Regions from separate parts of the Sphingomonas telluris genome, predicted to be linked through region 3. Evidence: predicted binding sites of a transcription regulator. Region 3 holds the regulator's gene; each other region holds the start of a gene.

Region 1 (4,021 bases), 430 kb from region 3:
GATCAGCGACGTCGTCATGCCGGAGATGGATGGACCGACGATGGTTCGCGAAGCGCGCAAGACGCGGCCCGATCTGCCTGTCCTTTTCATGTCCGGCTACGCGGAAGAACAACTTCGCAAATCCATCGACATCGACAAGGTTGCTTTCCTCCCCAAGCCGTTCTCGGTGCAGGAGCTTGCCGAGGCGGCGCGCAAGGCTCTTACTCCGTCTTAACAATTAGGGGCTTTGCTCCGGACGAACCTCAGCTTATCGCAGGGAAATATGGGGCAGCGTAGCATCCTGGTTGTAGAGGACGAGCCACTCATCGCGATGATGCTCGAGGACTTTCTGGAGTCGCTCGGTCATTCTGTGCGTGCGACGTGCGAGTCCGTGGGCGATGCCCTCGTAGAAGCCGACAAGGGCGGGTTCGATGTCGCGATCCTCGACGTGAACCTGAAGGGAGAAAGCGTCTGGCCCGTTGCCGAGCGCTTGCGCGACAAGCAGATCCCGTTTGTGCTCGCGACCGGCGGGCACGTCGATCCGCCGCCCGCGGAATTCGCCAACGTTCCGGTGATCGAAAAGCCCTATACCGTCGATCGGGTCACCCCGGCTCTCGAAGCGGCCTTCGCCCAGTAAGCATCCAACCGTGATCAAGCTCGTTACGGTCGGGCTTGTCCTGTTCCTTATCTTCGCGTTGGTCGTGTCGCTTTTCCAGAACCGCATCCTCTTTCCGACCCACATGGTCGGCCGTCCGGGTCCGCTGCCGCACGGCACGCAGCGCCTCAGCCTGAACACGCCCGACGGCTATCGGCTGCAGGGCGTTCACATCCCGCCTTCGCGGGATGGCGGCGAGCGGCTCCTGATTGTGGCCTTCGCGGGCAATGCCTGGAACTCGGCGGACGCCGCCGATTACCTCAGCGAGGTCTATCCCGAAGCGCACATCGTCGCGTTCCACTATCGGGGATATGCGCCGTCGACCGGCTCGCCTTCGACCGAAGCGCTGATGGCGGACGCCCCGCTGATCTATGACGCCGCGACTGCCCGCGTGAAGCCGCAGCGGACGATCGCCGTCGGCTTCAGTATCGGAAGCGGCGTTGCGGCGAGCCTGGCGGAAAAGCGTCATCTCGATGGACTCATTCTGGTGACGCCCTTCGACTCTCTAAAAGCGGTCGCGCAGGGCCATTGTCCCTGGCTCCCGATCGGAATGGTCTTCCATGAGCAAATCGATGCCGCGGGCAGCCTGCGCCGCGTCGACGCGCCGGTCGCCATCATCGCGGCGGGCAGGGACACTTTGATCCCGGGCCGGCGGACGGATGCGCTCCGTCGCCGGGTGCCGAACCTTGTCTTCGACAGGACAATCGAAGGAGTCGGGCACAACGACATCTATCACACGACCGCCCTTCACGAGGCGATGAGCGACGCGCTTGCCGCTCTTTCAAAATAGATTTCGAGTGAGATGGGTGCGCGGTGACCTGGCCCATTCGCGACTTCCCACCTGTCGGCGATCAAGTCCAGGTCCAAAAGTCTCGGCAAAGGGCCGGCTCTCCGTGACTTTACTGACTTTACTAAGACTAGTTCCCCTCTTGTTCTCACGGAACAAAGCATGTACAAAAAGAATATGGGGGCGGCGCTCGGACGCCCGTTGACGAGGGGATGAATAGCATGGCAGCGCAGCTCAAAGTCATCGGTAGCGGATTGGAAGTACCCGGAATGGATAGGCAAAAGGCCCTTGAGGCTGCGCTCGCGCAGATCGATCGCGCGTTCGGCAAGGGCTCGGCAATGAAGCTCGGCAGCCGTGAGAAGATGGAGATCGAGACGATCTCGACCGGCAGCCTCGGCCTCGATATCGCGCTCGGCGTCGGCGGACTGCCACGCGGCCGCATCGTCGAAATCTACGGTCCGGAAAGCTCGGGCAAGACGACGCTTGCGCTGCACGCGATTGCGGAAGCGCAGCGCGTCGGCGGCACGGCAGCGTTCGTGGACGCGGAGCATGCGCTCGACCCGGTCTATGCGAAGAAGCTTGGTGTCGACATCGACGAGCTGATCGTGTCGCAGCCCGACACGGGCGAGCAGGCGCTGGAGATCGTCGACACGCTCGTCCGTTCCAACGCGATTGACGTGCTGGTGATCGACTCCGTGGCCGCGCTGGTTCCGCGGGCCGAGATCGAGGGCGAGATGGGCGACAGCCACGTCGGCCTTCAGGCGCGCCTAATGAGCCAGGCGCTGCGCAAGCTGACGGGTTCGATCAGCCGCTCGCGCTGCCTGGTGATCTTCATCAACCAGGTCCGCATGAAGATCGGCGTCATGTACGGAAATCCCGAGACGACGACCGGCGGCAACGCGCTGAAGTTCTACGCTTCGGTCCGTCTCGACATCCGCCGCACCGGCCAGATCAAGGATCGCGACGATATCATCGGCAACACGACCCGCGTGAAGGTCGTGAAGAACAAGGTCGCTCCGCCGTTCAAGCAGGTCGAGTTCGACATCATGTACGGCGAAGGCGTGTCCAAGGTCGGCGAGGTTCTCGACCTCGGCGTCAAGGCCGGCTTGGTCGAGAAGTCGGGCGCCTGGTTCAGCTACGACTCGGTCCGGATCGGGCAGGGCCGCGAAAACGCGAAGGTCTTCCTCAAGGAGAATCCGGACATGCTCGATCGCATCGAGCGCTCCATCCGCGGCAAGACCGAGGAGGTCGGCGAGGCGCTAATGGTTGGTCCGTCGCCAGACGACGACGTCGCTGCCGAATAATTTCTAGCTCTTCAGAATTGGACCGCCGCGTGAGGACAGCTCGCGCGGCGGTCTTCTTTGGCTTAAGCGAGATCCTCGGTGAGCCCGGACGAGTCCGGTTTCTCGTCCGCGTTCAGTCGTTCGAATAGCCGCGTCGGCTCCGTGAGCACGATCACCAGGAAGCCGCCCGTTGCGCAGAGAGCTGTGCCGACCACGAAGGGCGTGGCCGTCCCGTCGAACTGTTGTCCGATAACGAAGCCCAGAAGTGCCGCGCCGATCGTACCAACGACGCCCTGCACGGACGACGCTGTGCCGGCGATGGGCGCCATATTTTCCATCGCCAATGTGCCGAGATTCGATGAGGTGAAGGCGAAGCAGCACATGGTCAGCGCCTGCATGCCGATGAACACCGGAAGCGACTCAAAGCCTGCCAAAGCGATGATAGCGTGCACGGCGGTCACCAGCGCGAAGGCCGCGGCTGCGCTGTGACCGACCCGCCTCAAACCGAAGCGCCCGACCACGCGCGAGTTCATGTACGATGCCAGCGCCATCGGCGCGGCAATCGCAGCGAACACGAGGCCGATGAAGCGGCCTTCGTGGAAGGCGTCAAAGACGATTTGCTGGATCGAGCTGATGTAGGCGACCAGGCCCGCAAAACTGATCGTGACAGCAAGCGTGTATCCGAGGGACTGCCGGTCCCGGACGGTCTCGGCCACGGCGGAACTGATCTCGCGCCAGTCGAGCTTCCGCCGGAACTCCGGATGCAGCGTCTCGGGCAGGCGCAGCCACGACCAGGCGAGCATGAGGAACGCATAGCCGCCAAGGACCAGGAAGATCGCGCGCCACGGGGCGAACAGAAGGATCAACTGCCCGATGTTCGGAGCGAGCACCGGGACGAGCATGAAGACCATGAAGACGAGGCTCATGACTCGAGCCATGGCTTCGGCCTCGAAAAGGTCGCGAACCATCGCCACGACGAGCACGCGTGTAACGGCGGCCGAGGCGCCCATCGCCACTCGCCCCGCTATGAGCAGCGGAAAGCTGCCGGCAAAGGCGCAGAGAAAGGCGAAGATACCGTAGAGGATGACGCCGCAGGCCAGGATCGGCTTCCGTCCGAACCGGTCCGCCAGCGGTCCCCACAACAGCTGCGTGGAGGCGAACCCCAGAAAGTAGGCGATCACGACCAACTGCCGCTCGTTCTCCTCCGCGACGTTCAGCGAGCGGCCGATGTCCGGAAGGGCCGGGATCATCGCGTCGATCGCGAAGGCGTTGAGCGCCATGAGCCCGGCGAGCATGGCCGTCATCTCGCGCGTGCCG
Region 2 (4,021 bases), on a different contig from region 3:
GCGCGAGGGCAGCCCCTTCGCGGTCACCCGCTGGTCGCTTGGAAAGCTGATCCCCCTCTATCTGCTGTGGATGGCGATCTACGCGGTCGTCACCTACTTCTCCGGCTGGGGCGCCTTCTATGCTGTGACGGCATGGCACTCGAGCGGGAACGGCTATCTCGACCTTCTCCACGACGTCACGTTCGGAGTGACGACCCGGCACCTCTGGTTCCTCCCGGCGCTGGCGGCGGCTCTGTCCGTCACCTCCCTCTCCCTTCGATTCCTGGGTGAGCGCCTGACCTGGGTCGTGCTCGGCTCAATCGCCGCTCTCGGGCTGCTGACCGGTCCGTACCAGATGTTTCTCGGCTATCAGGGTCACGCCTTCCGGGCGCTCGCCCTGACGTCGCCCCTGCTGGTGATGATCGGCGTGCTGCTCGCCAGGCGAAACGTTCCGCGATGGGCGGTCCTGTTCGGCCTGGCTGCGTTCCTTTGCTATTGGCTGCAAGTCTTCGACGACAAGTGGCTGGCAACGGCCCCGGGCTATTCGTCCGACCGGAAGATGGCGGTGACGCTCGCAACGATACCGTTCGCGTTGTCGGTGTTTCTGTTCGCCCGTGCCCTGCCTGCAGCGAAGTCAATCGAGTGGCTGTCGAGACGCAAGCATTATCTGCTGATCATCTATTGCATCCATCCGATGATGCTGACGGCGATTCGGTCCGTCTGGGACCAGCGAAGCCTGCCTTCGATGCTGTCCGCGGCGGCTATCGCCTACCTTATGTCGTGCCTTGCCGCGGTGGCCTTCGACAGGGCGCAAAAACGCTGGCGGGAATTCGGCAGAAGCCGTGCGAATTCCGAGCCCTTCGACCCGCCTGAACCCGCCTCGGCCGTCACTCGCGGCTGACGCCCATCGCGGAGGCGGCTGGCCTCCTCTTCTGAAAACTGACTCGCTTTGGGACGGTCGTTGCGGATGGGACTCATCCACAGCATTTTTTGCTTCACAACGAATTTACCCGCTTGCGTCCTAATGCGATTGAGGCACAATAGGTTGTAGCGAACAGGGGGATACTCGCAATTACTGGTGTTTCGCGCTGGAATCACTATATTCCGGTGATGGGCAAACTCGTCCCCGATTTCCACAGGGACGACCAGTGAAAAAGCCCCTCTGAACGCCGAAAACGGCTAGGATGACCGGCATGGCTCCGAGTCGAACAATTGGGGAACAAAGGCCTCCTGAAGAGGCCGATAGCGGACGGGGAAGCGTAATGGATTTTTCTACCGGCTCAGAAGTTCCGAGCGACGATACGGCGACGGCAGTCCGCACGTCCAAGACGGTTGACGCGCGCGCGTTCGAGGTCACGACCGACGAGTCTCGTGACTCGCTCCTCACCGACTTCGGCAAGGAAACCCTGCGCGACCGCTACCTGCTTCCGGGCGAGACGAACCAGGACCTGTTCGCGCGCGTCGCCGCGGCCTACGCCGACGACGCCGACCACGCGCAGCGGATCTACGATTACATCTCGAAGCTGTGGTTCATGCCGGCGACGCCCGTGCTGTCGAACGGCGGCACCGGCCGCGGCCTTCCGATCAGCTGCTATCTGAACAGCGTTTCCGACAGCCTCGACGGCATCGTCGGCACCTGGAACGAGAACGTGTGGCTCGCCTCCAAGGGCGGCGGCATCGGCACCTATTGGGGCAGCGTCCGCGGCATCGGTGAGCCGGTCGGCCTCAACGGCAAGACCAGCGGCATCATCCCGTTCGTCCGCGTGATGGACAGCCTCACGCTGGCGATCAGCCAGGGTTCGCTGCGTCGCGGCTCGGCCGCCTGCTATCTCGACATCAATCACCCCGAGATCGAGGAATTTCTCGAGATCCGGAAGCCGTCCGGCGACTTCAACCGTAAGGCGCTCAACCTCCACCACGGCGTGCTCGTCACGGACGAGTTCATGGAAGCGGTCCGCAACGGCGAGGAATTCGTGCTGCGCAGCCCGAAGGACGGATCGGAGCGCGGCAAGGTCGACGCACGCAGCCTATTCCAGAAGCTGGTGGAGACCCGCCTCGCGACCGGCGAGCCGTACATCATCTTCATCGACGCCGTGAACAAGACGATGCCGAAGCATCACCGCGATCTCGGCCTCAAGGTGACGACGTCCAACCTCTGCTCGGAAATCACCCTTCCGACCGGCAAGGACCATCTCGGCGTCGACCGCACCGCCGTCTGCTGCCTCAGCTCCTTGAACCTCGAGACCTGGGACGAGTGGAACAAGGACAAGACTTTCATCGAGGACGTGATGCGCTTCCTCGACAACGTGCTCAGCGACTATATCGCCCGCGCGCCGGACGAGATGGCGCGGGCCAAGTACAGCGCCGATCGCGAGCGCTCGGTCGGCCTCGGCGTCATGGGCTTCCACTCCTTCCTCCAGGCCCGCGGCATCCCGTTCGAGGGTGCGATGGCGAAGTCGTGGAACATGAAGATCTTCAAGCATATCCGCGCGCAGGTCGACGAAGCGTCGATGATGCTCGCCAAGGAGCGCGGGCCGTGCCCGGACGCCGCGGACATGGGCGTGATGGAGCGCTTCAGCTGCAAGATGGCGATCGCGCCGACCGCGTCGATCTCGATCATCTGTGGCGGCACTTCGGCCTGCATCGAGCCGATCCCGGCCAACGTCTACACCCACAAGACGCTGTCGGGCTCCTTCTCGATCCGCAACCCGCACCTCGAAAAGCTGCTGAAGGACAAGGCCAAGGACACCGACAAGGTGTGGAACTCGATCCTCGAGCAGGGCGGTTCGGTCCAGCACCTCGACTTCCTCACGCAGGAAGAAAAGGACGTGTTCAAGACCAGCTTCGAGATCGACCAGCGCTGGCTGCTCGAGCTTGCGGGCGACCGCACGCCCTACATCGACCAGGCGCAGTCGCTGAACCTGTTCATCCCGGCCGACTGCGACAAGTGGGACCTGCTGATGCTCCACTTCCGCGCGTGGGAGCTGGGCATCAAGTCGCTCTACTACCTGCGCTCCAAGTCGGTGCAGCGCGCCGGTTTCGCCGGCGGGGTGGAAGCGGACAACACGCCCGAGCTCCGCGAAATCCAGGTCACCACGACCACGGACTACGACGAATGCCTGGCCTGCCAGTAATCTCACAGCGGACCCGCCAGGTCGCGAAGGTCGCCGGCGGTGTCGTCGGCGGGCTGGTCTTGCTCGACTTCATCGGGTTCGTTGCGACCGTCTATTTCAGCGCCGAGCTGCTGCAGGTCGCGCAACGCTACGGCGTCGCGGGGTTGCTGCCGAAGTGAGCACTCAGCAGGTCATCGAGCTTGCGCTGGCCGCCGCGCTGTTCGCGCTGGGCGTGTGGCAATATCGCCGCCGCACGGCCGACGGCGAGGCGTACGGCAGCCAGAGCGCGGTACTCCTGTTCATCGTCGCCATCCTGCTGGCGATCCACGGCCTGGCCCTGCTCGACTACCGGCCCTCGCCGGCGGAGATGGGCCAGTGACCGCTCTTCAGTTTCACAGTCCCCGGGTGGGGGAACGAGGCCGGGGCCCGCGCGGCGGGGTGTCGCGCGCGCTCCGGCCTCCATATGCCGCAATCCTCGCGGCATCCCTCGCCCTCTCGGCCTGCGCGGCGACGCAGGACAGCGCGGCCGTCGCGCCGCAGGCACCCGGCTTCCTGCTCGGCGTGTGGCACGGCTTCATCTTCCCGGTCGCGTGGATCGTGTCGCTGTTCGTCGACAAGGTCGCGGTCTACGCGGTGCCGAACAACGGCGGCTGGTACGACTTCGGCTATTTCCTCGGCATCGTCGTGTTCGGCGTCGGCGCCCGCAAGTCGCAGGTCGTCTACCGCGACAATTTCATCGAAGCCCGCGCCCGGAGGATCAACTGATGGGCACCGGCACGCTCATCTTCATGATCGTCGGTCCGATCGCCATATTGGTTGGTGTCGCGATGATGATCGTCGCGATCCGCGGCGGCGTCGGTGAGAACCCGAAGAGCACCGCAATGCTGATCGCCGGCATGATGGCGGCCGCGTTCGGAACGCTGCTCACC
Region 3 (4,021 bases):
GGCGATGGAGCATCGTCTGTCGCAGGTGCGACAGCAGAACCCGGCCGCGGACTATTCCGCGATCATGAAGGACTATGATCCGCTTCTCAACGCGCTGATCGACGCCAAGGCGCTGGAATCCTTCGCGAACAAGAACGGTTTCTCGCTGTCGAAGCGGCTTGTCGACGCGCAGATCGCGACGCTACCCGGCACGAAAGGCCTGAACGGCCAGTTCAGCGAGCAAGCCTATGCGCAGTTCCTGGCGCAGCAGCGCATGACGGATGAGGAAGTGCGCACGATCATCCGCAACGGCCTTTTGCAGCAGCTGCTGATCGCGCCGGTTGCGGTAAACGCACGCGCTCCGGTCGGAATGGCCACGCCCTATGCCTCCATTCTCCTCGAGGGCCGCGAGGGTGAGGTCGCCTTCGTGCCGACCGCGGCGTTCCGCTCCGGGCTCAATGCCACGGACGCGGATCTACAGAAATATTACGCTGCGAACCGGCAGCGCTACGTGGTGCCCGAGCAGCGCGTACTGCGCATCGCCAAGATCGGCCCGGAGATGGTCGCCAACGTCCAGCCGACGGACGCGGAGATCGCCGAATATTACAAAGCGAACCAGGCTGCTTACGCCCCCAAGGAAACGCGGGTCATTAGTCAGGCCGTGGTCGCCGACCAGGCAGCGGCGCAGGCGATCGCCAACCGTGCGAAAAGCGGCCAGACGTTCGCAGCGGCCGCAGCTCCCGCGGGCCTTAGCGCGGCAGACATCTCGGTCGGGCCGCAAACTCGCCAGGAATTCACAGATTTGGCAGGCTCGAAGACGACCGCGGCCACCTTCAGCGCAGCTCAGGGGGCGATCGTCGGTCCGATCCAGGATCAGGGCACGTGGCACGTCGTGAAAGTCGACGAGATCCGCCGAGAGGGCGGCAAGACGATCGAGCAGGCTCGCGCCGAAATCTCGGCCAAGCTGATCGCGGACAAGCGCAAGGAGGCGCTCGAAGCCCTCGTCGACAAGGTCCAGGATGCGCTCGACGGCGGGTCAAGCTTCAGCGAAGCGGCCGCCGCTGCCAAGCTCAAGGTCATGGAGACCCCGCCGATCACATCCGACGGCAAGTCCCGGACCGATCCCGGCTTCCAGCTCCCCGCGGAGCTCGCTCCCGCGCTGAAGAGCGGGTTCGATCTGGCGGAATCGGACGAGCCAGTCGTCGAGACCCTGCCGAACGATGCGGGATACGCACTCGTGGCGCCTGCCCGGGTGATTGCCGCCGCTCCGGCTCCGCTGGCGCAGATCCGCGACCGCGTTGCCCAGGACTGGCTCGCCTCGCAGGCTTCGCAGCGGGCGAAGCAGCTGGCGGATTCGATCACGGCCAAGGCGGCCCGTGCTCCGCTCACCCAGGCGACGGCGGGCGTTCAGGTCCCCGTCCGCGTCGAGCCCGTGCGTGCGCGCAGGTTGCAGCTCGCCCAGTTCCAGGGCCGCGTTCCCCCGCCCCTCGCCGTCATGTTCAGCATGAAGCAGGGCACCACCCGCACAGTCGCAGGCGCTCAGGGCGAAGGCTTCTACGTCGTGAAGCTCAACAACATCATCCCGGGCAACGCCATGGCGCAGCCGGGACTGATCGGCTCCACCCAGAAGCAGATGTCTGAGACGCTCTCGCAGGAATACGGCATGCAGTTCCTGAACGCTGTTCGCAACGCGACCAAGGTCAAGCGCAACGACAAGGGCATTGCCGAAGCCAAGGCGCGAATGGCAGGCAGCGGAAGCTAAGTCGGTATCGCTACCGTCCGCTTGACGGGCTTCATTTTGTTGCCTACACGTTCCCTGTCTGTTCCAAGGGGGATGGCTGGCAATGCTCACCGCCAAGCAGCACGAGCTGCTCCTGTTCATCAATACGCGCCTCAACGAGTCCGGCGTCAGTCCGAGCTTCGACGAGATGCGCGAAGCGCTCGACCTCAAGTCGAAGTCTGGCGTCCACCGCCTGATTTCGGCACTTGAGGAGCGCGGATTCATCCGGCGGCTGCCCAACCGGGCCCGCGCACTTGAGATCCTGAAGGTACCGGAATCTGCGGCTCCTGCCGCCCATGCCCCGAGGCCGGTCATCCAGGCGGCTGCGAACGACACGATCGAAATCCCGATGCATGGCCGGATTGCCGCCGGCACGCCCATCGAGGCATTGCAGGGCACTGAAGGCTTTGCGGTTCCCGCCGCGTTGCTCGGGCCCGGCGAGCATTATGCGCTGGAGGTGTCGGGTGACTCGATGGTCGAAGAAGGCATTCTCGACGGCGACTTCGCTCTCATCCGCAAGGTCGACACAGCGCGCGATGGCGAGATCGTCGTCGCGCTCATCGACAATGAGGAAGCGACGCTCAAGACTTACCGTCGCGAGGGCCGCACGATCCGCCTCGATCCGGCGAATGCCCGATACGAGCCGCAGCGCTACGACGAAGGCCGTGTCAGCATCCAGGGTCGCCTGGCCGGCCTGATCCGCCGGTACTAACATGGCGGCCGCGCGCATCGATTACGTCGAGCTCCCAAGCGCGACGGCACATGAGCTCACCCGAGCTTTCTATTCGAAAGCTTTCGCTTGGGCGTTCACCGACTACGGTCCTGACTATTCCGCGACGACCACGGGCGACGTGGACGTCGGGCTCAACGGGCAGCCGGAAGAGGCGCTCTCCGCTCCTCTCCCGGTCATCCGCGTCGGCGATCTCGAAGCCGCCTTTGATGCAGTAACCAAGGCCGGCGGCACGATCGCAAAGCCGATCTTCGCCTTCCCCGGAGGACGGCGCTTCCACTTCATCGACCCGTCGGGAAGCGAGCTCGCAGTCTGGCAGTCCGCCCAATAGACTAAGGCTGAAGCAGCTCGGCAGGCCTGACGTCGATCGAGCGGTAGACGATCGTACTGTTCACTAGGATGAAGACCAGGATCGAGCCAACTAACTGAACACGCATGCTCTTCGACCAAGCCATCAGGCCGAAGATGGCGAGCAAGGGTATCGTCTGCCAGGGGAATTTCGTGGCCAGCTCGAAACCGCTGACCGACCGGCCCACGACTGCTTCGAATAGGTCCATCAATCGCACGAAAACACCGATGACCCACAAGGTCGTTAGCAGGTAGAGCAGCCTTCGGTTGGCCATGTAGTGCTGGGCGAGGTCCAGGCCCTCTTCCGGAATATCATCCGGAAGAACCGTCATGGCCGCGAGCGAAAGAAGAATTGCGGGGACGATCAGCGTCAGCAAGTCGAAGTAGGTGAACCTCTCCACACCGGTGAACCGCCAGAGCCCGAAGAACTCTTCGAGAATGGCCATGAAGACGGTCGCCGCCGCGATGAGGGCTGTAAAGCTCCACTTCACCCGGCCCCGGGCTCTCAGCAGCTTGTGAAAGCTCTGAACGAGATCGCTTACGGCAAGCGCAAGGATGATGCTGACGAACGCCGCCAGGTACGCGAACATGTCGATGCTCGTCGCCATCGGCTTGCCCCCTGTCCCGAGCGGCGCCCCCGCGCCTGACTTCTACTCCGCCGTGGTCGGATCGATCACGTTTCGGACCTGCGAAATCCTGTTGGCCGGGAACCCGCCTCGCTGCGCATGCTCGCGGATGATCTCCTCATTCGGCGCCCGATAGATGCAATAGATCTTGTCGTCGGTGACGTAGCTCTGCACCCACTGGATCTCAGGACCGAGTTCCTTGAGAACCGAACAACTCGTCTGCGATGCGCCCTTGAGCTCGCTCTGCCCCAGCGATCCTACGCCCGGCATGTCCCGCTCGATGACATATTCTGGCATACGCGTCCCCTTCACAAAGGCGACCGGCATAGCGGATTTTCACGGTTCCGTCAGTGCCCAGGGATGCTCGCCCAAGCGCTCGGAAACGCTCGTCGCCCGAGGTTCGGAACCCAGATAGAGCGCGACGCCTCCGGCTCGGGAAAGAGCCTGACGATCGAGCTTCAGCCAGCGCGGCTCGCATCCCAATGGCAAACGGCGGTCCGAGACGACGATGTCGGCGTCCGCGCAAGCCTTGGTAAGCGCCTCCCAATCGATGCGGGT

The links. Region 3 encodes LexA, which represses DNA repair genes until DNA is damaged. Its sites were predicted from a motif close to GTTCCNCNCTTGTTCT; they were not measured.
Region 1: the regulator LexA is predicted to act here: its motif matches at 1,555-1,570, upstream of recA (recombinase RecA).
Region 2: the regulator LexA is predicted to act here: its motif matches at 1,185-1,200, upstream of LZ016_RS14165 (ribonucleoside-diphosphate reductase subunit alpha).

Annotation. Positions count from the first base shown of each region.
Region 1 covers NZ_JAKZHW010000001.1:1,126,678-1,130,698, reverse strand. Annotated here, with positions in the region: gene LZ016_RS05705 (hybrid sensor histidine kinase/response regulator) at 1-214, shown strand, start outside; gene LZ016_RS05700 (response regulator) at 263-616, shown strand; gene LZ016_RS05695 (alpha/beta hydrolase) at 627-1,424, shown strand; gene recA (recombinase RecA) at 1,643-2,725, shown strand; gene LZ016_RS05685 (multidrug effflux MFS transporter) at 2,788-4,021, opposite strand, start outside.
Region 2 covers NZ_JAKZHW010000002.1:632,783-636,803, reverse strand. Annotated here, with positions in the region: gene LZ016_RS14170 (acyltransferase family protein) at 1-880, shown strand, start outside; gene LZ016_RS14165 (ribonucleoside-diphosphate reductase subunit alpha) at 1,242-3,113, shown strand; gene LZ016_RS14160 (hypothetical protein) at 3,095-3,271, shown strand; gene LZ016_RS14155 (hypothetical protein) at 3,268-3,471, shown strand; gene LZ016_RS14150 (hypothetical protein) at 3,531-3,857, shown strand; gene LZ016_RS14145 (hypothetical protein) at 3,857-4,021, shown strand, end outside.
Region 3 covers NZ_JAKZHW010000001.1:699,356-703,376, reverse strand. Annotated here, with positions in the region: gene LZ016_RS03640 (peptidylprolyl isomerase) at 1-1,741, shown strand, start outside; gene lexA (transcriptional repressor LexA) at 1,824-2,471, shown strand; gene LZ016_RS03630 (VOC family protein) at 2,473-2,820, shown strand; gene LZ016_RS03625 (hypothetical protein) at 2,822-3,445, opposite strand; gene LZ016_RS03620 (DUF4242 domain-containing protein) at 3,488-3,760, opposite strand; gene LZ016_RS03615 (ComEC/Rec2 family competence protein) at 3,800-4,021, opposite strand, start outside.